Regions from separate parts of the Streptomyces sp. NPDC059957 genome, predicted to be linked through region 2. Evidence: riboswitches for the same ligand, from Rfam matches in the RefSeq annotation. Region 2 holds a riboswitch; the other holds the start of a gene.

Region 1 (11,316 bases), on a different contig from region 2:
TTCAGGACGGCCGGCAGCGTGGCGCACTCCAGGAACTCCACCGGCGGCAGATCGGCGGCCGGCCTGCGCCCGGCCGCCAGCCGCACCTGCTCCCGGGTGCCCGCGTCGTCGCTGTAGACCAGAACCCGCGCAGTCGCCCGCATTTCGTTCCTCCACGTGTCCCGTGAATCACGTTGATGTTGCGCGGGATGCTACTCCGTCCGACCCGGTGTCAACATCGGTTCGCACAGGCTGCTGATCAGACCTCCGGGGGTCGATCTGATGGGCCGTTCGGGCCTTGCACACGCCCCTGACACTCCGAACGGCACCCCCCGGGGTGAGGGCGGGATAAGGGACCGACATAATGTCGGTCGTGGCGACAGCAACGACAGTAGATACCGGGCACGCGCACCCGACGGTCAACAGGCCGAACCTCGTCAGCGTGGGAACCATCATCTGGTTGAGTTCCGAGCTGATGTTCTTCGCGGCCCTCTTCGCGATGTACTTCACCCTGCGATCCGTGACAGGCGCCGAGTACTGGACAGAACAGGCTTCGGCCTTGAATCTGCCCTTCTCGGCGACGAACACGACGATCCTGGTGCTTTCCTCGCTCACCTGCCAGCTCGGCGTATTCGCCGCCGAGCGCGGTGACGTGAAGAAGCTCAGGACGTGGTTCATCATCACGTTCGTCATGGGTGCGATCTTCATTGGCGGCCAGGTGTTCGAGTACACCGAGCTGGTCAAGCACGAGGGCATGAGCCTCTCGTCCGGTCCGTACGGCTCGGTCTTCTACCTGACCACCGGCTTCCACGGTCTGCACGTGACGGGCGGTCTCATCGCCTTCCTGCTGGTCCTCGGCCGGACGTACGCGGCCAAGAGGTTCACCCACGAACAGGCCACGTCGGCCATCGTCGTGTCCTACTACTGGCACTTCGTCGATGTCGTCTGGATCGGCCTCTTCGCGACGATCTACCTGATCAAGTAGCGAACACGTCGCCGGGCCCGACCCGGCACTCCATCCAGACACACCGACGCAGAAGATCCTGACACCGGGGTAATCCGTGAAAAAGCTCTCCGCACGACGACGCCATCCGCTGGCGGCGGTCGTCGTTCTACTCTTCGCGCTGGCGGTTACCGGGGGGCTGTACTCCGCCTTCGCGCCCGCGGGCAATGCGAAGGCCGACGAAACCGTCCAGTCCCTCGCCATCGAGGAGGGCCAGAAGCTCTACGCCGTCGGCTGCGCAAGCTGCCACGGTACCGGCGGTCAGGGTTCCTCTGACGGCCCCAGCCTGGTAGGCGTCGGCTCCGCAGCCGTCGACTTCCAGGTGATGACGGGCCGTATGCCCGCCCAGCAGCCCGGCGCCCAGGTGCCGAAGAAGCCCGTCATCTACACCCAGGCACAGACCGACCAGCTCGCCGCGTACATCGCGTCCCTCGGAGCCGGCCCGATCACGCCGACCGAGAAGCAGTACGACCCGGCGGGTGCCGACATCGCCAAGGGTGGTGAGCTGTTCCGCAACAACTGCGCGCAGTGCCACAACTTCACCGGCGAGGGCGGCGCGCTGACGGACGGCAAGTACGCCCCCAACCTCGAGGGCGTCGAGCCGAAGCATGTCTACCAGGCCATGCTCACCGGCCCGCAGAACATGCCCTCCTTCCCGGACAGCACCATGCCGGAGAAGCAGAAGAAGGACATCATCGCGTACCTCCAGCACGTGAACGGCGAGAAGTCGACCAACCCTGGTGGCCTCAAGCTCGGTGGCCTCGGCCCCGTCTCCGAGGGTCTCTTCGGCTGGGTCTTCGGACTGGGTGCGCTGATCGCTGTCGCCGTCTGGGTCGCGGCCCACACCGCTAAGGCCAAGAAGTCATGAGTAGCCAAGAGATTCCCGAAGAGAAGCACCTGCCGAGCGAGCAGGGCGACGCGCACCACGGTGCCGTGGCAGTGGCGGACGACCCGTTCGCCGACCCGGGTCTGCCGGTTCACAAGCCGCGGATCCAGGACATCGACGAGCGGGCCGCGAAGCGCTCCGAGCGCACGGTGGCCTTCCTGTTCACCCTGTCGATGCTGGCCACGATCGGCTTCATCGCCTCGTTCGTGATCCTGCCGGTCGACAAGATCGTCTACATCTTCCCGATCGGGAAGGTGAGCGCTCTCAACTTCGCCCTGGGCATGACCCTCGGCGCGGCCCTCTTCTGCATCGGCGCGGGCGCGGTCCACTGGGCCCGCACCCTGATGTCCGACGTGGAGGTCGCCGCCGAGCGTCACGAGATCGCGGCCCCGGCCGAGGTCAAGGCGCAGGTCATGCAGGACTTCGCGGACGGCGCGCGCGAGTCGGCCATCGGCCGCCGCCCGCTCATCCGCAACACGATGTTCGGTGCGCTGGCCCTGCTGCCGCTCTCCGCCGTCGTGATCCTGCGCGACCTGGGCCCGCTGCCCGAGGACAAGCTGCGCAAGACCATCTGGGCGCGGGGCAAGATGCTCATCAACCAGAACACGATGGAGCCGCTGCGTCCCGAGGACATCGTCGTCGGTTCGCTGACCTTCGCCATGCCGGAAGGCCTGGAGGAGGACGCGCACGACTTCCAGGTGCAGATCGCCAAGGCCGCCCTGATGATCGTCCGCATCCAGCCGGAGAACATCAAGGACAAGAAGGAACTGGAGTGGTCCCACGACGGGATCGTGGCCTACTCCAAGATCTGCACCCACGTCGGCTGCCCGATCAGCCTGTACGAGCAGCAGTCGCACCACGTGCTCTGCCCGTGCCACCAGTCCACCTTCGACCTCTCCGACGGCGCCCGAGTCATCTTCGGCCCGGCTGGTCACGCGCTCCCGCAGCTGCGGATCGGCGTCAATGACGAAGGTTTCCTCGAGGCGCTCGGCGACTTCGAAGAGCCCGTCGGTCCCTCTTTCTGGGAGCGCGGATGAGCACTGCCACTCAAACCAAAGAGCGCAAGGCTCCGGCCGGCGAGCGCGTAGCCGACTGGGCCGACGGCCGGCTGGGCATCTACAGCCTCGCCAAGGCCAACATGCGCAAGATCTTCCCGGACCACTGGTCCTTCATGCTGGGTGAGATCTGCCTCTACAGCTTCATCATCCTCATCCTCACGGGTGTGTACCTGACGCTGTTCTTCCACCCGAGCATGGCCGAAGTCCACTACGACGGTTCGTACGTCCCCATGCAGGGCGTCGCGATGTCGGAGGCCTTCCGCTCGACCCTGGAGATCAGCTTCGACGTCCGCGGCGGTCTGCTCATCCGGCAGATCCACCACTGGTCGGCGCTGATCTTCATCGCGGCGATGCTCGTGCACATGATGCGCGTGTTCTTCACCGGCGCGTTCCGCAAGCCCCGTGAGGTCAACTGGGTCTTCGGCTTCCTGCTGCTGGTCCTCGGCATGTTCACCGGTTTCACCGGTTACTCCCTGCCGGACGACCTGCTCTCGGGCACCGGTGTCCGCTTCATGGAAGGCGCCATGCTGTCCGTGCCGATCGTGGGCACGTACCTGTCGTTCTTCCTCTTCGGCGGAGAGTTCCCCGGCGGCGACTTCGTGGGCCGGTTCTACTCGGTGCACATCCTGCTGCTGCCCGGCATCATGATGGGCCTGCTGGTGGCCCACCTGATCCTGGTCTTCTACCACAAGCACACCCAGTTCGCGGGCCCCGGCAAGACCGAGAAGAACGTCGTCGGCATGCCGCTGCTCCCGGTCTACATGGCCAAGGCCGGAGGCTTCTTCTTCCTGGTCTTCGGTGTCATCGCGGCCATCTCGGCGATCGCCTCGATCAACCCGATCTGGGCGCTCGGCCCGTACCGCCCGGACCACGTGTCCACCGGTGCGCAGCCCGACTGGTACATGGGCTTCTCCGAGGGCCTGATCCGTGCCATGCCCGGCTGGGAGATCAACCTGTGGGGCCACACCCTCGTCCTGGGTGTCTTCATCCCGCTGGTCATCTTCCCGCTGGTCCTCGTCGTGATCGCGGTCTACCCGTTCATCGAGTCCTGGGTCACCGGGGACAAGCGCGAGCACCACATCCTGGACCGCCCGCGCAACGCCCCGACCCGTACGGGCTTCGGTGTGGCATGGCTGACGTGGTACGTCATCCTGCTGATCGCCGGTGGAAACGACATGTTCGCGCAGTACTTCCACCTGTCGATCAACTCGATCACCTGGTTCGCCCGCATCGCGTTCTTCGTCGGTCCGGTCATCGCGTTCATCATCACCAAGCGGATCTGCCTCGGCCTCCAGCGCCGGGACCGGGACAAGGTGCTGCACGGTCGCGAGACCGGCATCATCAAGCGCCTGCCGCACGGTGAGTTCGTCGAGGTCCACGAGCCGCTCTCGCAGGGCAAGCTGCACACGCTCACCTCGTACGAGCAGTACGAGCCCGCCGAGATCGGCCCCACGGTCGACGAGAACGGTGTCGAGCGCAAGGTGAAGCCGCTGGAGAAGCTCCGCGTCAAGCTCAGCAAGGGCTACTACGGGGAGAACAACCAGATCCCGAAGCCCACGGTCGAGGAGTACAAGGAGATCCAGAGCGGCCACGGCCACCACTGATCTCCCGCATCACGGCTTCACGGCCTCACGGCCTCATGATTCACGCAGTACAGCAGTACGCAGTACGCATGATTGCTTGAGGGACTGATTTCGGTCAGTCCTGGTGTCGCCACGGCGAGAGCCCCGTCCAGTGTCTGGACGGGGCTCTTTGCCGTCCCCGGGGCTGGATAGGCTGAAGCCCTTCCCATTCGACGTGGAATCCTCGACGAGCAGCAGGAGCGGACCATGACCTTGGTGACCCCGGCAGGCGGCGACAGCGTGGCGGCCCGCGGCTGGCCGGGCGTTCTGGACGCCCTGCTGTCCGGCCGGGACCTCGGCGCCGACGACACGGCCTGGGCCATGGACCGGATCATGCGCGGGGAGGCCACCGACGCCCAGATCGCCGGATTCGCCGTCGCGCTGCGGGCCAAGGGGGAGACCGTGGCCGAGATCAACGGCCTGGTCCGCGCCATGTACGAACACGCCAACCTGATCGAGGTGCCGGGCCGGACGGTGGACATCGTCGGCACCGGCGGCGACGGGGCCAAGACGGTCAACATCTCCACGATGTCGGCCATCGTGGTGGCCGGTACGGGTGCCAAGGTGGTCAAGCACGGCAACCGGGCCGCGTCCTCCGCGAGCGGCTCCTCGGACGTCCTGGAGAAGCTGGGCGTCAACCTCGACCTCACCCCCGCGCGGGTCGTGGAGGTGGCCGAGGAAGCCGGGATCACCTTCTGCTTCGCGGTCAAGTTCCACCCCGCGCTGCGGCACGTGGCGGCGGCCCGCCGGGAGCTCGGGATCCGGACCACCTTCAACTTCCTCGGCCCGCTGACGAACCCGGCGCGGGTCCGGTCGCAGGCCACCGGTGTGGCCGACGCCCGGGTGGCCCCGATCGTCGCGGGCGTCCTGGCGGAGCGGGGCTCCTCGGCGCTGGTCTTCCGCGGCGACGACGGGCTCGACGAGCTCACCACCACGGCGACCTCCCGGGTCTGGTGGGTCCGCGACGGCGAGGTCAGGGAGCAGGGCTTCGACCCGCGCGACATCGGCATCCCGCTGGTGGACGTCTCCGCGCTGGCCGGCGCGGACGCGTCCTTCAACGCGGACGTGGCCCGCCGGCTGCTGGCCGGCGAGACCGGCCCGGTCCGCGACGCGGTGCTCCTGAACTCGGCGGCGGCCCTGGTCGCGCTGGACCCGGGTACGGGCACGCTGGAGGAGCAGCTCGCCGCCGGTGTCGTACGGGCGGCGGAGTCGGTGGACTCGGGCGCGGCCCGTGAGGCGCTGGCCCGCTGGGTGGCGGCGAGCAACGCGTAGCCCTCCCCGTCCCGTTTCGACGGGATCCGGCCAAGATCCAGCACTGACCCCGGTCCGCCATGTGGACCGGGGTCTTGCGTTCCGAAGATCGTGTGGCAGGATTCTCCTCAGGTCACGAGTGACAGCGTTTAGGCCCCGGCTTGCTGTCCGGCAACCCTCCTTCCGTGGCGGGGTGCCCCGGGTGATGACCAGGTCGTAGGCAGTGAGGTCTACGGCAAGCGCGGATCCCTCACACCTCTTATCGGGGTGCTGGGCCAGGGATCCTGGTCTTCTGAGGAGCGTTTTCCGTGAGCAAGCGAATGCGATAGGGCGACTCCGCCCCTTCTTCACCCCTCCGAACAGGGTCACTTCCGCGTACCCGCAGCACGTCTGCGGCAGCACATCCGTGTGCGGCGGCCGATCCGCGTTCCGGGGGAACTCCCGTACCCCGAACGGCCGCAGCGCCGTATCCGCGTACGGGCACACCGAAGCCATTCACACCTGCCTGCCGGGAGATACCGCCATGTCCGCAACCCTGAACGCCGCTGTCACCGCCACCGCTGCCGCCGCCGTCACCTCAGCGGCCGTCGACCCTGCCTGTGCCGAGCCGCTGGCGGTCCTCGGCCGCGAGGTCACCGTGCCGCTCGTCACCGGCGGCGAGGTCACCTACGCCGCCCTCGACTACGCGGCCAGCGCCCCCGCGCTGCAGCGGGTCTGGGACGACGTCGCCGCGTACGCCCCGTACTACGGCAGCGTGCACCGCGGCGCCGGGTACCTCTCGCAGCTCTCCACCGACCTGTTCGAGCAGAGCCGGGTCACGGTCGCCGAGTTCCTCGACTGCCGCCCCTCCGACCAGGTGATCTTCACCCGGTCCACCACCGACTCCCTCAACCTGCTGGCCGCCGTCCTCCCGGCCGACTGCCAGGTCTTCGTCTTCGAGACCGAGCACCACGCCTCGCTGCTCCCGTGGACGAACGCCGAGGTCACCTACCTCAACGCCCCCCGCACCCCGGACGAGGCCGTCGCCACCCTGGAGCGCGCCCTGGCCGACCGCACGGCATCGATTGAAGAGGGCTACGGCCCGGCGCTGGTCTGCGTCACCGGTGCCTCCAACGTCACCGGCGAGCTGTGGCCGGTCAAGGAACTCGCCGCCGCCGCGCACGCCCACGGCGCCCGCATCGTCCTGGACGCCGCCCAGCTGGCCCCGCACCACCCCGTCTCGGTCCAGGACCTCGACGTGGACTGGGTCGCCTTCTCCGGCCACAAGCTCTACGCCCCCTTCGGCTCGGGCGTGCTCGCCGGCCGCGCGGACTGGCTCCAGGAGGCGGACCCGTACCTCGCCGGCGGCGGGGCCTCGCGCAAGGTGGCCCGCCGTGAGGACGGCGGCGTGGACGTCGAGTGGCACACCACCGCCGCCCGCCACGAGGCCGGCTCCCCGAACGTCATCGGCGTCTACTCCATCGCCTCCGCCTGCAAGGCCCTGAACGAGGCCGGCTTCGAGAACCTCGTCGCCCGCGAGCAGCGCCTCATCGCCAAGGTCCGCGAAGGCCTCGCGGAGGTCCCGGCGGTCCGCGTCCTGTCCCTCTTCGGCGACGACGCCCCGCGCGTCGGAGTCATCTCCTTCGTCGTCGACGGGTGGAACAGCTCGCACTTCGCGGCCGCGCTCTCCGCCGAGTACGGCATCGGCGTCCGCGACGGCCTGTTCTGCGCCCACCCGCTGGTCCGCACCCTGCTCGGCAGCGAGCCGCAGGCCCAGGGCGAGTGCGGAGCCCCGGAGGCGGCCCCGGGGGAGCGGTCCCTGAACGCGATCCGCGTCAGCTTCGGCGCCGGCACCCCCGACGAGCACGTGGAGCGCTTCGTCCGCGCGGTCAAGGAGCTCGTCGCGGACGGCGCCAAGTGGCAGTACCGCACCGAAGAGGGCCGCTGCGTCCCGGCCGTCTGACAGGCTGCGGGGCGTGACGTGCCGGGACCCGGTCCCGACGGGGGCGACGGCGACGGCGATGTCCCGGACGGGCTGAAGAGGGGTACCGGGCTGCGCCCGGACCCCCTGGGGCTCCGCCCCGGACCCCGGTCCTCACACGCCGGACGGCTGGATCGGCGCGCCCGAGCCCTGTCGACGTTCCCCAGCCGGCCAGGCCCTACGCGTCGAGGCCGATCGCGAAGGCCGCTTCCAGGTCGTGCTGGGAGTACGTGCGGAACGCCACGTGCGTGTCCGTTCCCTCCACGCCCGGGATCTTGCTGATGCGGCCGGGGATGATGTCGGCCAGGTCCTCGTGCCGGGACACCCGGACCATCGCGATGAGGTCGTACGTACCCGTGACCGAGTAGACCTCGCTGACGCTGTCCAGCGCGGCGATGGCCTCGGCGATCTCGGGGATCCGGTCCACGCTGGTCTTGATGAGCACGAGTGCGGTGATCACGGTTGGCTGTCTCCCTCGACGGCAGTCACTGGTCGACCCACTCTAGTCCCACGCCGGTAGCGGGCCCACGCGTAGAGGAAGCCCAGCGAGAAGCCCACCACGTGGGCCAGATAGGCGACTCCGGGACCGCTCGCCGCCCGGTGCGCCGCCAGCCACTGCAGGCCGAACCAGAACATCAGCACGATCCAGGCGGGGAAGCGCAGCGGCAGGAAGAAGAGGAACGGGAACAGGCTCGTCACCCGTGCCTTGGGGAACAGGTACAGGAATGCGCCCAGGACCGCGGAGATCGCCCCGGAGGCCCCGACCAGGGTCTGGTCCGAGGAGGCGTAGGCCGCCGCGTACGCCGCCAGGGCCAGGTAGCCCGTACAGACGTAGAAGCAGAGGAACCCGGCCCGGCCCATGCGTCGCTCCGTCATCGCCCCGAAGACGTAGAGGAAGAGCATGTTGCCCAGCAGGTGCAGCCAGCTCCCGTGCACGAACAGGGCGGTGAGGGGGGTCAGTGCCGCCCGGCCGGAGCCGGTGAACAGCTCGTCCGGGACCACGCCCCAGCGCCGGAAGTACGCCGTTCCCGTGGTCAGGAGCTGATCGCCCGTCCCGTAGACCGGGTTCAGCCCCGACGCCGGGCTCAGTACGAACACCACGCAGCAGCCGGCGATCAGCGCGTGGGTGACCACCGGGCCCCGGGCGGCCTCGCGTACGGCCTGCCACCTTACGATCATGCGACCGAGCATGACCCAGCCGGGCCCGCCGGCGGGTGCGGCAGGCCGTAGGGTTACGAGCTACGCACGCACGCGCGCGCCACCGTGGCGACACGGGAGGGTGCGGCGCTTGCGCCATGTGAGCGATAGAAGGAGAGAGCGGCCTGATGACGGTTCCCCTGCCGACCGACACCACCCGGTGGCGCTGCACCCTGTGCGGCAACCTCACGCGCTTCGACGTCACCCGTTCGTCGAAGGTCGTGGAGTACGTCCACCTGGACCTCGCCGGGGAGCCCAAGGTCGAGGAGCGCGAGGTGGTCAATGAGACCATCGAGTCGGTGCGCTGCCGCTGGTGCAACGCGGTGGACCAGATCGAGCTCGTCGACAGGCCGGGCGCGGACTCCTGACGGAGCCCCGCCCACAGGTGAATGACGGTAGGGGTGACGGATTGTGGAGCCAGCAAGCGGCGCTGAGTCGGCCGACGCGGCCGGCGACGCCGCGGAGGTGCTCGACCGCCCGCTGCCGGAAGGCGTGCGGCGCCGGGTCGTCGCACTCGTCTCCGACGCCTTCGGCGGGCTGACGGTCGCGGACCTCCCGGCGCAGCTGCGCCAGTACGCCCGTTTCACCCCGACCCGGCGCGCCAAGTTCGCGGGCAACGCCATGGCCACGGCCGTGGAGAGCGACCCGGTCTTCCGGGGCCGGGTCGCCGACAAGCTCCGCGAGACGCAGGCCGACCTCGCCTCCGCGCTGGAGTCGTCCGCGCCGCCCGCCGCCGCCGATCCGCTGGACGTGGCGGCCGCCGCGTACGTCCTGCGGCCGGCCGGCTGGGTCAAGCTGGTCGCCGCCGCGGGCGAGGAGGCGCAGCGCGCCGACGCCGAGCGGGTCGACGAGGAGGCCCGCCGCGAGATGGAGCGGCTCCGCGAGGAGCTGGCCCACGTACGGGAACTGCAGCGCACGGGCGTCGACCAGGTGCGGGCCGACCTCGACGCGGCGCGCAAGGAAGCGGAATCGCTTCAGCGCAAGCTGCGCAGCGCCCTCAGCGACGTCAAGCGGGGCGACGCCGCCCTGCGCAAGATCAACGCGGAGGTCGACGGCATCCGCGCCGAGGCGGCCGCCCAGGTGAACTCGGCGGAGAGCGAGACCCGGCGCCTCAAGTCCCGCCTCGCGGAGGTGGAATCGGCGCTGGAGACCTCGCGCCGGGCCACCCGCGAGGGGCGCAGCATCGAGGACATGCGGCTGCGGCTGCTGCTGGACACCGTGCTGGACGCGGCCGCGGGACTGCGCCGGGAGCTCGCGCTGCCGCCGGTCTCCACCCGGCCCGCCGACACGGTGGAGGCTGTGGAGCCGGGCCGGATGACCCCGAAGGACATCGCGGCGCGCGCCCTGTCGGAGACCGACCCGGCGCTGCTGGACCAGCTGCTGGCGCTGCCCCAGGCCCATCTGGTGGTCGACGGCTACAACGTCACCAAGACCGGCTACCCGACGATGCCGCTGGAGAAGCAGCGCCTGCGGCTGCTGGGCGGGCTGTCGATGCTCGCCGCGCAGACGGGCGCCGAGATGACCTGTGTCTTCGACGGGGCGGAGCTGGCGGCCCCCGTGCTGCTCGCGCCGCCGCGCGGGGTGCGGGTGCTGTTCTCCAAGGCCGGGGTGACGGCGGACGAGCTGATCCGCCAGCTGGTGCGCGCCGAACCGGCGGGCCGTCCGGTGGTGGTGGTCTCCACCGACCGCGAGGTCGCCGACGGGGTGGCCAAGGCCGGGGCGCGGCCGGTGGCGTCCGCCTTGTTGCTGAAGCGGCTTTCGCGCGTTTCGTAACTGCTGGGCCCTATGCCGGAATTGGTAGGGCATCGCGGGAACGTACCGTCAAGTCATCGACACAGAGCGTGTGCTGTAGGTAAAGAACCTGGTCGGACAGCGAATTTTTTGCCGACAGGATTTGAACTGATCACAGAAGGGTCACTAGGGTCAGTCAAACCTTCGTGCGGTAGTTCACTCATTCGGGGTGGATGGCGAAGGTGTCGCTGAGTCTCTAGGGCGGATTGCGTCCTTCGGCGGCTCTAGGAAGAAGGAGATCGCCTTCGTGGCGTCCCACCGTCGACCCAAGCAGCCGACCCGCATGCGCACCACCGTGCTCGGCGTCACCGCGGCAGCCGCCGTGGTCCTCTCGGGGCAGGCCGCTCACGCCGCCCCCGCCAAGCCGAACAAGGACGAGGTCAAGGCGAAGGTCGACGCCCTCTACGAAGAGGCGGAGCAGGCCACCGAGAAGTACAACGGGGCCCAGGAGCGCCAGGACAAGCTCGAAACCGAGATCGGGCAGCTCCAGGACCAGGTCGCCCGCGGCCAGGCGGACCTCAACGCCCTGCGCGGCACGCTCGGTTCGATGGCCAGCGCCCAGTACCGCA
Region 2 (11,316 bases):
CCTCCAGCAGGGCCGCGATGGGGCCGGGCGCGCGGTGCTCCAGGCCCGGCATCGCGTTGTAGAGGTGGGTGGCCACGGTCGCGCCGGCGTCGATGGCCTCCAGCGTCTGCTCGTACGTCGAGTCCGTGTGGCCGATCGCGGCGATGACCCCGTGCTCGGCGAGCAGCCGTACGGAGTCCAGGCCGCCGGGGAGTTCGGTGGCGAGGGTGAACATGCGGGCGGCGCCGTGCGAGGCGTCGATCAGCTTGCGGACCTCGGCCGGGTCGGGGTCGCGCAGGAGGTCTTCCTTGTGCGCGCCCTTGCGGCAGGGGTTGATGAACGGGCCCTCGAAGTGGATGCCCGCGATGTCGCCCTGCTGGGTCAGCTCGGCGAGCAGTCCGGCGCGGCGGGCCAGCTCGTCCAGGTCGCCGGTGACGGTGGAGGCGACCAGGGTGGTGGTGCCGTGCTCGCGGTGGGTCCGTACGCCCTTGAGCACCTCCTCGGCGGTGCCGGAGGTGAAGGAGGCACCGCCGCCGCCGTGGTTGTGCATGTCGACGAAGCCGGGGACGATCCAGTGCCCGGTCAGGTCGATGACGGCCGCGTTCTCGTCGGCGGCGCCGGCGATGCGCTCGCCGTCGACGATGAGGCGCCCACCCTTGACGATGCCCGTGGGCAGCACCACGTCGGCGCCGGTGAGAACGGTGCTGCGGCCCACATGTGCGCTTCCGGACATCAGGCAGGTACCTCCGTGGCGAGTAGATCCCAGGCGAGCAGCCCTGCGCCCAGGCATCCGGCGGTGTCCCCGAGGGCCGCCGGAACGATGTGGGGCAGCCGCTGGAACGTCACGCGTTCCTCGACGGCCGTCCGTAGTGGTGTGAACAAGGTTTCCCCGGCCTCGGCCAGCCCGCCACCGATGATCAGCGTGCTCGGGTCCAGCAGGGTGATCGCGGTGACCAGCCCGTCGGCCAGGGCGCCGATCGCGGCGAGCCAGACCTCCCGGGCGCGCTCGTCGCCGGATTCGACGGCCTTGGCGCAGTCCGCGGCGTCCGCGTCGGGGTCGCCGGAGGCGGCCGCCCAGGCGCGGCTGACGGCGGAGGCGGAGGCGAGGGTCTCCAGGCAGCCGCGCTGGCCGCAGCCGCAGGCGGGGCCGCCGGGGCGGACCACGATGTGCCCGATCTCGCCCGCGTACCCGTGCGCGCCGGCCTCGATGCGGCCGGCGATGCCGATGGCTCCGGCGATGCCGGTGCCGAGGGGGACGAACAGGAAGCGGTCGGCGCCGCGGCCCGCGCCGATGCGGCCTTCGGCGAGTCCGCCCGTGCGGACGTCGTGGCCCAGCGCGACCGGGATCCCGCCGAGGCGTCTGCCGAGCAGTTCGCGCATGGGGACGTCGCGCCAGCCCAGGTTCGCCGCGTAGACGGCGATCCCGTTTTCGGCGTCGACGATGCCGGGGACGGCCACGCCGGCCGCGGAGGCGGTGGTGGCGAAGCGTTCCCGGCCGAGGTCGAGGAGCTCGGCGGCGAAGTCCTGGATCGTCTCGACGACGGCTTCGGCGCCCCGCTCGCGGCCGGTGGCGCGGCGCGCTTCGTGGAGCAGGGTGCCGTCGGCGGCGACGAGGGCGGCCTTCATCCCAGTGCCGCCCACATCGAGGGCGATGACGTGTTTCACGGGTTTCACGGGTGACAGTCTCGCGTGATCGGAGGGCAAAGGTCTAGTCCACTGAGAGGGATTGTTGAGTAGCCATACAAATTAAGGACCTTCGCCGGCCGGCGGGCCGGTACGCGGGTCCGCACACGGGTCCGTGCGCGGGTCCGTGCGCGGGTCCGTACGCGTGTGCGCGTGCAGGCTGTGTGGACGTTTGGGCCCGGATGTTGACGAGGCTCAAAAGTGGTGTAGACCTTTACGCGAATCGTACGGAACAACCTGGGGTGGAACGAGAACTTTGAAGGCGCGAACTGTCCAGGCCAGAAAGCTGAACCTCGCCGCGTCCGGCCTCGCACTGTGCCTGACGACCGTGACGCTGACCGGCTGCGGCGCCGTGTCGGGCCTCACCGGAGACAACGACGTCACCCTGAAGGTCGTGGCGGCCGACTACGGGGACAAACCGGAAAACTCCTCCAAGCCCTACTGGAAGGACCTCGCCGCGTCCTTCGAGAAGCGCAACCCCGGCATCAAGGTCCAGGTCGACGTCTACTCCTGGTCCGAGGTCGACGCCAAGGTCGCCGAGATGGTCAAGGCCGGCGAGGCCCCCGACATCGCCCAGATCGGCGCCTACGCCGACTACGCGGCCGAGGGCAAGCTGTACTCCGCCGACGAGCTGCTCTCCGTGAACACCCAGGCCGACTTCCTCGAACCGCTCGCCGAGGCGGGCAAGGTCCGGCGCGTCCAGTACGGCATGCCCTTCGTGGGCAGCACCCGGCTGATGTTCTACAACGAGAAGCTCTTCGCCGACGCCGGAATCATCCCCAAGGACGGCAAGACCCCCTGGCAGCCCGAGAGCTGGGCCGATCTGGAGTCCGCCGCCAAGAAGCTCAAGGCGGACGGGGTCCCGACACCCTTCGCGCTGCCCCTGGGCCGCGAGGAGGCGCAGGCCGAGACCATGCAGTGGCTGCTCGCGGGCGGCGGAGGCTACGCCGACAACGAGGACGCGTACTCGATCGACTCCCCGGCCAACATCAAGACCCTGCAGTTCCTGCGCGACAAGCTCGTCGGCGCGGGCCTGACCGGCCCGGTCGAACCGGCCAAGCTGGACCGCCAGGCCGCCTTCGACTCCTTCTCGCGCGGCGAGGTCGGCATGCTCAACGGGCACCCGACCCTGCTCAAGCAGGCCGCAGCGAAGGGCGTGGAGTACGGCATGACGCCCATGCCGACCTCCGACGGGGTGCCCCACCCGACGATGGGCGTCGCCGACTGGGTGATGGCCTTCAAGACCGGCCACCAGACGCAGTCCGGGAAGTTCCTGGACTTCCTGTACGAGGCGAACAACGTGACGGCCTTCACCGAGAAGTACGACCTGCTCCCGGTCACCACCAGCGGCTCCCGGGCGATGGACGCCTCCACGGGCGCCTCCTCGGCGGAGCTGAAGACCTTCCTGCACGCGCTTCCCAACGCACGCCTGTACCCGGTGGGCAAGAAGTCCTGGGCGGCCGTCAGCGAGGACGTCAAGAAGAACATCGGCAAGGCCGTGCAGCCGGGCGGACAGCCCGAGAAGACCCTCGCGGACCTCGCGGAGATGGCGCGCAAGGCGGAGCCCCGCTGATCCGGGCCGGATCAGCGCGCTGATCAGCGCGCTGATCCGCGCCGGGCGGGGGCTGTCGTAGGGCGGGGCTAATCTGGCCGTATGACGGACGCGGACGAGAGGCCGCCGGCCGGGCTGAGCGCCGACGAGGCGGCCGTACTGGCCTACGAAGGCCGCACCTGGCCCGGGCCGGGCGCCAAGGAGCGGGCCATAAGGGAAGGACTGGGGATGCCCCCGGTCCGGTACTACCAGCTGCTCAACGCGCTGATGGACGACCCGAGGGCGCTCCAGCACGCACCGGGCACCGTGAACCGCCTGCGGCGCATCCGCGAGGCCCAGCGGGCGAGGCGGTAGCTGCGGGGCCGCGCGCCGTAGCCGTGGCCCGGTTGGGCCGTTAGGGTCGTGCGTATGGGGAGCCATCCGCACGATCTGCCGATGCCCGTCACCACCGCCGGACGCGAGGGACTCGCAGCCCTCCTCCGCGCACCGCGCCGCTCCGTCGTCGCGCTCGACTTCGACGGCACTCTCGCCGACATCGTCCCCGACCCCGACCAGGCACGGGCCCACCCCGGAGCCGTCCCCGCGCTCGCCGCCCTCGCCCCCGAGGTCGGCTCCGTCGCGGTCGTCACCGGCCGGCCGGCCGGGGTCGCCGTCCGCTACGGGGGCTTCGCCGGGGTCCCGGGACTCGAACACCTGGTGGTGCTCGGGCACTACGGGGCCGAGCGCTGGGACGCCGTGAGCGGCATCGTGCACGCTCCGGCCGAGCATCCGGGGGTGGCGGCGGTCCGGGCGGAGCTGCCCGGGTTCCTGGACGCGATCGGCGCGTGGCGCGGGACCTGGATCGAGGAGAAGGGCCAGGCGCTGGCCGTCCACACCCGCCGCGCGGCCGATCCGGAAGCGGCCTTCGCGGCCCTGCGCGAGCCCCTGGCGGGGCTGGCGGCCCGGCACGGCCTGATGGTCGAACCCGGCCGGGCCGTACTGGAGCTGCGGCCGCCGGGGATGGACAAGGGCGTCGCCCTCACGGAGTACCTCGCGGAGGTGGGGGCGGAAGCCGTGCTCTACGCCGGGGACGACCTCGGGGACCTCGCGGCGTACTCGGCGGTGGAGAAGCTGCGGGCCGGAGGGATGCCGGGGCTGCTGCTGTGCAGTGGCTCCGCGGAGGTTCCGGAGCTCGCCTCCCGCGCGGATCTGACGCTGTCCGGGCCGTCGGAGGTCGTCGCCTTCCTGGCGGGCTTGGCGGCGGCGGTGCGGGGCTAGTTTTTGCCGCGTGCCCTGCGTGCCCTGCGTGCCTCGAACCCGGGGTGCACCGCTGCGCCCGGCGGGGGTGGTGCGACCGCCGCGTGGCGCGATGCCCGGTGGGCGGGTGCGGCTCGGTGCCCTGCGGGGCCGTCCCCTACCCGCCCTTCCACCGTTCCCCGGGGCTGCGCCCCGGACCCCCTGGGCTCCGCCCCAGACCCCGCGCCTCAAACGCCGGCGAGGCTGGATGTATCCAACCCGTCCGGCGTTTGAGGACCGGGGCCCGGACCCCCTGGGGCTCCGCCCCGGACCTCGCGCCTCAACCGCCGGCGAGGCTGGAGGTATCCAGCCCGTCCGGCGTTTGACGACCGGGGCCCGGACCCCCTGGGGCTGCGCCCCGGACCCCGCGCCTCAAACGCCGGCGAGGCTGGATGTATCCAGCCCGTCCGGCGTTTGAGGACCGGGTCCGGGCAGAGCCCGGGGAACGGGCGAAGGGCGGGTAGGGGACCCCCGCCCCGCAGGGCCGACCCACCCGCACACGCCCACCGGCCCCACGCCGGGCCGGCAGTGGCGACAGCCCCGCCGGGCCACCGCCGGACGGAGTCCGGCGCAGCGGTGCGAGGGGCGCGTCAAGAAGGGTGCTCAGGTGCGCAGGGCGTCCAGCTGGGACGTGAGCCACTGGGCCGGCGGGAGGGCCGTCGCCGCCGCGGCCAGGCGCTTCGTACGGTCCGCCCGCTCCGCCGCCGGCATGGAGAGCGCGGCGTGCAGGGCCTCCGCCGTCGCCGTGACGTCGTACGGGTTCACCGTCAGCGCATCCGCGCCGAGCTCCTCGTACGCCCCCGCCCCGGTGGACAGCACCAGCACGCACCCCGCCTCCGAGACCACCGGGATCTCCTTCGCGACGAGGTTCATGCCGTCCCGCACCGGGTTGACCAGCGCCACGTCCGCCAGCCGGTACGCCGCCAGCGACCGCGCGAAGTCGTCCTCGACGGAGACGAGCACCGGCTGCCAGTCGGCCGTGCCGAACTCCGCGTTGATCGCCGCCGCCAGCTCCCGCACCGACTCGGTGTACTCCCGGTAGACGGTCAGGTCCTGCCGGGAGGGGTACGCGGAGGCCAGGTGGACCACCCGCTCCCGCCACTCGGGGTGCGTGACCAGCAGCTCCCGGTACGCCAGCAGCCCCCGCAGGATGTTCTTCGACAGCTCCGTGCGGTCCACCCGGACGATGGTCTTCAGCCCGCCGACCTCCGCCCGCAGCGCCGCCAGCTTGTCGTCCACCTCCGGCCGGTGCGCGAGCGCGCGCAGCTCGTCGCCGTCCACGCCGAGCGGGTACGGGGTCACCGAGGCGAACCGCTTCTCCTCGTACGTCCCGCGGTCCGCGAGCAGCTTGCGGTGCCACACCCCGGCCTGTCCGTCCCGGGGGAAGAAGGGGTCCGCGATGCCGGTCGCATCGTCGAGGTGCGCGCCGGTGATGAAGTTGTGGGCCCACCCCCAGGTGTGGAAGCCCAGCCGGTCAGCCCCGAGCATCCCCCACACCAGCCGGCTCCGGATGTCCGCCGGAAGCATCTCCAGGAACTCCCGCGAGGCCCACGGCGTGTGCGTGAAGTGCCCGATCCGCAGGTCCGGGCGGAGCTCCCGGAGCATTCCCGGGGCCAGCGTCAGGTGGTAGTCCTGGATCAGGACCGCCGCGCCCTCGGCCGCCTCCTGCGCCAGCGCCGCCGCGAAGGCCTCGTTGTACGTGACGTACGAGTCCCAGCGCCGCCGGAACTCCGCGTCGAAGACCGGCTCGCGCGGGATCTCGTACAAGTGGTGGTGGAGGAACCACAGCACCGAGTTCGCGATGCCGTTGTACGCCCCGTCGTAGACCTCGGGCTCGATGTCGAGCATCCGTACGCCCGGCTCGGAGACCCCGCGCCGTACCGCCTCCCGGTCCGCGTCGGACAGGGCCGCGCAGATCCACAGCGCCCCCGGCTGTTCCGCGAGGGCGGCGGAGAGGCCGGAGACGAGGCCGCCCCCGCCGCGGCGGGCACTGAGCGTGCCGTCCGCGGCGAGGGCGTACGAGAGGGGGCCGCGATTCGCGGCGACGAGCACCTGGGAAGCCATGCGGCGAACCTAGCCCGCCTCGCCTCCGGTCAAACGTCAGTGCCTGCGTGTGCGCCGGACCGAGAGGAAGACCACACCGCCGAGTGCCGTGAGCGTGGCGGCCGCCGTACCCATCAGCCACAGCTCCCGGCTGTCGGAGCCGGTGGTGGCCAGGCTGCCGCCAGGGGCCGCGGGAGTCGCCGGCAGCGGTCGCGGCTGCTGTGTCGTGGGCGGAGCGGACGGCGTGGACGGCGTGGACGGCGTGGACGACGGGGCAGTGGTGGGTGAAGGGGCGCTGGTGGGTGAAGGGGAGGCCGGCTGGTCGCCCTTGGTGTTCCGGTCGCCCTCGTACGCCGTCGCGCCCGCCCGGACCGGGCCGTCGCCGGTGCGGTGGAAGCCGGAGACCTTGACCGTGGTGTCCGGGCCGGTGGAGCGCTGGAGGACGTGGCCGCCGTAGACGTAGACGTTGCGCCGCTCCGGCGCGTGCTCGTTGGGGTCGGGGTACGCGTAGACGACCGTCAGGGACCAGCCGGCGACGCAGCCGCGCCCCCGCGGGGCCCGGATGTTGCCGACCGCGACGGTCACCGGCGAGCCGGTGGCCACGTCCGCGAAGGCGGCGGTGACGTCGGACTCGCCCGTGTAGTAGTGCGGGCCGCCCGTCCCCGCCGGGTCCTCGACCATGTCCGACAGGGTCACCGGCCGGGCCGCGCCCGAGCCGACCTTGACGACCGGGCGGGTGGTCAGCGGGTCACCGGGGGCGGGGACCACGTTCTCGCCGGACACGTCGCAGCGCTGGATGAGGTTCGAGCCGAGCCTGTACGCGCCGTTGTTGCCGCCCCAGAAGAGCCGCGCGTACGCCACCTCCGCGCCCGGCGACACGGTGAGCAGGCCGGTGCTGGAGGTGCCGGTGTCCGTCCGGAGCCCGGCCGCGTCGACCGGCTCGGCGACGAAGTCGTTGTTGTTCTTCGTGCCCCCGCCCCGCTGGACCCCGGCGCATTCGGCGGCCTCGGCGGGCGGTGCCTGGGGGCAGCCCGTCACCGTGTTGCCGAGCGTGACGAAGTCCCCGTAGAGCGCCTCGTCGTAGCGCTTCTCGAAGGGGGAGGTCACCTCCGCGACGGCCGGTCCGCTCAGCGAGCCGAGCAGCAACGCCGCACCCCCGGCCACCGCGAGGGCGGATCCCCATATATGTCCGAAACGCATAAACCCCATGAAAGGGAAATTAGACCGATAGATATTGATACGGGTGTTACGCCACGCGACGGCGCGCGTACTCCTCGATGTCGAGCATCGGCGGCCGCTCCTCGGTGTCCACGGCGTAGGTGTGCGGCACGAACCCGTCCGGGCCCCGCTCGAACTGCGTCAGCTCGGGGCGTACGAGGTGCCCGCGCGAGAGCCGCACCTGCGCCGTGCGGTAGATCGCGGCGGCCATCCGCCCCAGCGCCTGGCCGTCCTGGTGGCGGTGCAGCCGTACGCCCACGTCCACCTGGGCCAGCGCGTCCAGCCCGGCCGTGTGCAGGGCGTCCACCAGCAGGCCCAGCTCGACCCCGTAGCCCACGGGGAACGGCAGCCGCTCCAGCAGCTCGCGGCGCACGGCGTACTCACCGCCCAGCGGCTGGACGAAGCCGGCCAGCTGTGGCCAGTGGAGGTTGAGCAGGGGGCGGGCCACCAGCTCCGTGACCCGGCCGCCCTGGCCGTGGGCCCTGGCGGAGGCCAGGGCGTTCGGGTCGCTGAACTCCTGGCCGAAGGGGCGGTCGTACATCGCCTTGACGAACCGCACGCCCGGATCGGTCAGCAGCGGGCCGACGATCCCGGATACGAAGGCGGCCGAGAAATCGCGCAGATCGGCGTCCACGAAGCAGACGATGTCGCCGGTGGTGACCAGCAGCGAGCGCCACAGCACCTCGCCCTTGCCGGGCAGCGCCGGGATCCGCGGCAGGACCTCGTCGCGGTGCACCACACGGGCCCCGGCCTTGGCCGCGACCTCCGCGGTGCGGTCCGTGGAACCCGAGTCGATCACGACGAGCTCGTCCACCAGGGGCACCGGCAGCCCCTCGATCAGATCGCGCCGGATCACCTCGACGATCCGGCCGACCGTCGCCTCCTCGTTCAGCGCCGGCAGCACCACGCTCACCGTGGTGCCCGCTGCCCGCTTGGTCGAAAGCAGCTGGCCGAGCGGTCGGTCGGCGGCTGACCAGGAGCGGTCTGCCAGCCAGCGCTCCACCTCATCCAGCACCTTCAGCACTCCCTGCTTCTTCACTCGTTTGGACCGATATGTGATCCATCTCGCGGTTCGGACGGCTGTCTCAACCACCCGGGCCTTCGGTTACAGTCTTGAACAACGCGAAGGTCCACCGCATGCCGGGGGTCCCCGCGTACAAACGCACCGGCGCGCCACAGAGCGCGTCCGCCGGTGCCATACCGCTCATCCAGAGGGGCAGAGGGACACGGCCCGTTGAAGCCCCGGCAACCCTCCAGTCGGTTCTCGCGATCGCGCATTCCAGCGCCGCCAGCGAGGTCCCCGGCTAGGGAAGGTGCCAATTCCGTCTCATGGCGAAGTGCGCCATGGGGAAGATGAGGAGAAAGGGCCTCGCCATCATGGCTGCACAGTCTGTCGCAACCTCTGCCGAAACCGTTGAAAACACCGGCGTTGAAACCAGCACCGCCGGCACCTCTGTCGATCTCGGTCCCGCCACCGGCCTTTCCTGTCGTGAGTGCGGTACCCGCTTCGAGCTCGGCCCGATCTTCGCCTGCGCCGAGTGCTTCGGCCCGCTCGAAGTCGCCTACGACCTGCCGCTGGGCGACCCGGAAGCCCTGCGCGCCGCCATCGAGGCCGGCCCGAACAACATCTGGCGCTACGCGCCGCTTCTGCCCGTCCCGGCGGACGTGGCCTCCAAGCCGAGCCTGAACCCCGGCTTCACCAAGCTCGTGGACGCGGCCAACCTGGCCAAGGAGCTCGGCGTCACCGGCAAGCTGTACGTCAAGGACGACTCCGGCAACCCGACGCACTCCTTCAAGGACCGCGTCGTGGCCATCGCCGTCGAGGCCGCCCGCGCCTTCGGCTTCACCACCCTCTCCTGCTCCTCCACCGGCAACCTGGCCGGCGCCGTCGGCGCCGCGGCCGCCCGTGCCGGTTTCCGCTCCTGCGTGTTCATCCCGCACGACCTGGAGCAGGGCAAGGTCGTCATGGCCGGTGTCTACGGTGGCGACCTCGTCGGCATCGAGGGCAACTACGACGACGTCAACCGCTTCTGCTCCGAGCTCATCGGCGACCCGCTGGGCGAGGGCTGGGGCTTCGTCAACGTCAACCTGCGCCCGTACTACGGCGAGGGCTCCAAGACCCTGGCGTACGAGATCTGCGAGCAGCTCGGCTGGCAGCTGCCCGACCAGATCGTCATCCCGATCGCGTCCGGCTCGCAGCTCACGAAGATCGACAAGGGCCTGCAGGAGCTGATCAAGCTCGGCCTCGTCGAGGACAAGCCGTACAAGATCTTCGGTGCCCAGGCCGAGGGCTGCTCGCCCGTCTCGACCGCCTTCAAGGCCGGTCACGAGGTGGTCCGCCCGCAGAAGCCGAACACCATCGCCAAGTCGCTGGCCATCGGCAACCCGGCGGACGGCCCGTACGTCCTGGACATCGCGCGGCGCACCGGCGGCTTCGTCGAGGACGTCAACGACGAGCAGGTCGTCGAGGCCATCAAGCTGCTCGCCCAGACCGAGGGCATCTTCGCCGAGACCGCGGGCGGCGTGACCGTCGGCGTGACGAAGAAGCTCGTCGAGAACGGGCAGCTCGACCCCACGCTGACCACCGTGATCCTGAACACCGGTGACGGCCTCAAGACCCTGGAGGCGGTGGCCGAAGGTGGTGGCCAGACCGCCACCATCCGCCCCAGCCTGGACGCGTTCCGCGCCGCCAACCTGGCCTGATCTTCTTACCTGCACACCGGAAGGGCAGTAGCACCATGAGCGTCAACGTCCGCATCCCCACCATCCTGCGCACCTACACCGGCGGTCAGGCCGAGGTCCCCGCCGAGGGCGCGACCCTCGAAGAGGTCATCCAGTCCCTGGAGGCGAGCCACCCCGGCATCGCCGCGCGCGTCCTGGACGACCAGGGCAAGCTGCGCCGCTTCGTGAACGTCTACGTCAACGACGACGACGTGCGCTTCGAGGGCGGGCTGCAGACGTCCACCCCGGACGGCGCCGGCATCTCGATCATCCCCGCCGTCGCGGGCGGCTGCTGAGCAGCCAACGGCTCGTAGAAACTGAATTGCCCCCTCCGTTACTAAACGGAGGGGGCAATTCTGCTTGGTTGGGCGCGGTAGGGTTGGGGAAGTCCCCTCCGCTGTTCTTGCCCGCCGCATATGAGCGGGCCGCGCGAGGGTTGACATTGAGTCAACATGCAAGTGCGCTATGGGTCGTTGGCCTGGTTTGCCCGGCCCGAGTTGCCCAGGAATATTCCGGGTTTTCACCCTATTTCAATCTTTTGCCGTGTCCAGAATTCTCGTCGGAATGACCTGTTGCAGACAGCAGCGGTGCGGATACATTCAGCCCCGGTCGAGGCGTTCCGGCGCAAGTTCTGACCCGGGACCGCGAAGTGCGGTCCTGCGCAAGGGCCAGTAATAGGGGAGTTAGGCATGGCTCAGGGCACCGTCAAGTGGTTCAACGCGGAGAAGGGCTACGGCTTCATCGCGGTCGACGGTGGTGCGGATGTGTTCGTCCACTACAGCGCCATCCAGATGGACGGGTACCGCACCCTTGAAGAGGGTCAGCGGGTCGAGTTCGAGATCTCG

What was found. Region 2 has a riboswitch for S-adenosylmethionine ahead of thrC (threonine synthase). Riboswitches for the same ligand answer to the same signal wherever they lie in the genome.
Region 1: it holds a riboswitch for S-adenosylmethionine, as region 2 does, so the genes downstream of both, ACFWBW_RS34740 (aminotransferase class V-fold PLP-dependent enzyme) here and thrC (threonine synthase) in region 2, are expected to answer to the same signal.

Annotation. Positions count from the first base shown of each region.
Region 1 covers NZ_JBHWMB010000078.1:10,555-21,870, reverse strand. The annotation lists gene ACFWBW_RS34770 (hypothetical protein) at 1-143, opposite strand, end outside; gene ACFWBW_RS34765 (heme-copper oxidase subunit III) at 344-964, shown strand; gene ACFWBW_RS34760 (c-type cytochrome) at 1,041-1,850, shown strand; gene ACFWBW_RS34755 (Rieske 2Fe-2S domain-containing protein) at 1,847-2,905, shown strand; gene ACFWBW_RS34750 (cytochrome bc complex cytochrome b subunit) at 2,902-4,530, shown strand; gene trpD (anthranilate phosphoribosyltransferase) at 4,756-5,820, shown strand; SAM riboswitch class IV at 5,931-6,047, shown strand; gene ACFWBW_RS34740 (aminotransferase class V-fold PLP-dependent enzyme) at 6,323-7,741, shown strand; gene ACFWBW_RS34735 (Lrp/AsnC family transcriptional regulator) at 7,938-8,219, opposite strand; gene ACFWBW_RS34730 (rhomboid family intramembrane serine protease) at 8,216-8,950, opposite strand; gene ACFWBW_RS34725 (hypothetical protein) at 9,085-9,324, shown strand; gene ACFWBW_RS34720 (NYN domain-containing protein) at 9,365-10,729, shown strand; gene ACFWBW_RS34715 (NlpC/P60 family protein) at 10,995-11,316, shown strand, end outside.
Region 2 covers NZ_JBHWMB010000015.1:117,079-128,394, forward strand. The annotation lists gene nagA (N-acetylglucosamine-6-phosphate deacetylase) at 1-712, opposite strand, end outside; gene ACFWBW_RS13200 (ROK family protein) at 712-1,605, opposite strand; gene ACFWBW_RS13205 (extracellular solute-binding protein) at 1,919-3,235, shown strand; gene ACFWBW_RS13210 (DUF3263 domain-containing protein) at 3,317-3,568, shown strand; gene otsB (trehalose-phosphatase) at 3,623-4,471, shown strand; gene ACFWBW_RS13220 (trehalose-6-phosphate synthase) at 5,093-6,553, opposite strand; gene ACFWBW_RS13225 (hypothetical protein) at 6,590-7,741, opposite strand; gene ACFWBW_RS13230 (glucosyl-3-phosphoglycerate synthase) at 7,779-8,765, opposite strand; SAM riboswitch class I at 8,952-9,110, shown strand; gene thrC (threonine synthase) at 9,128-10,453, shown strand; gene ACFWBW_RS13240 (MoaD/ThiS family protein) at 10,489-10,767, shown strand; gene ACFWBW_RS13245 (cold-shock protein) at 11,161-11,316, shown strand, end outside.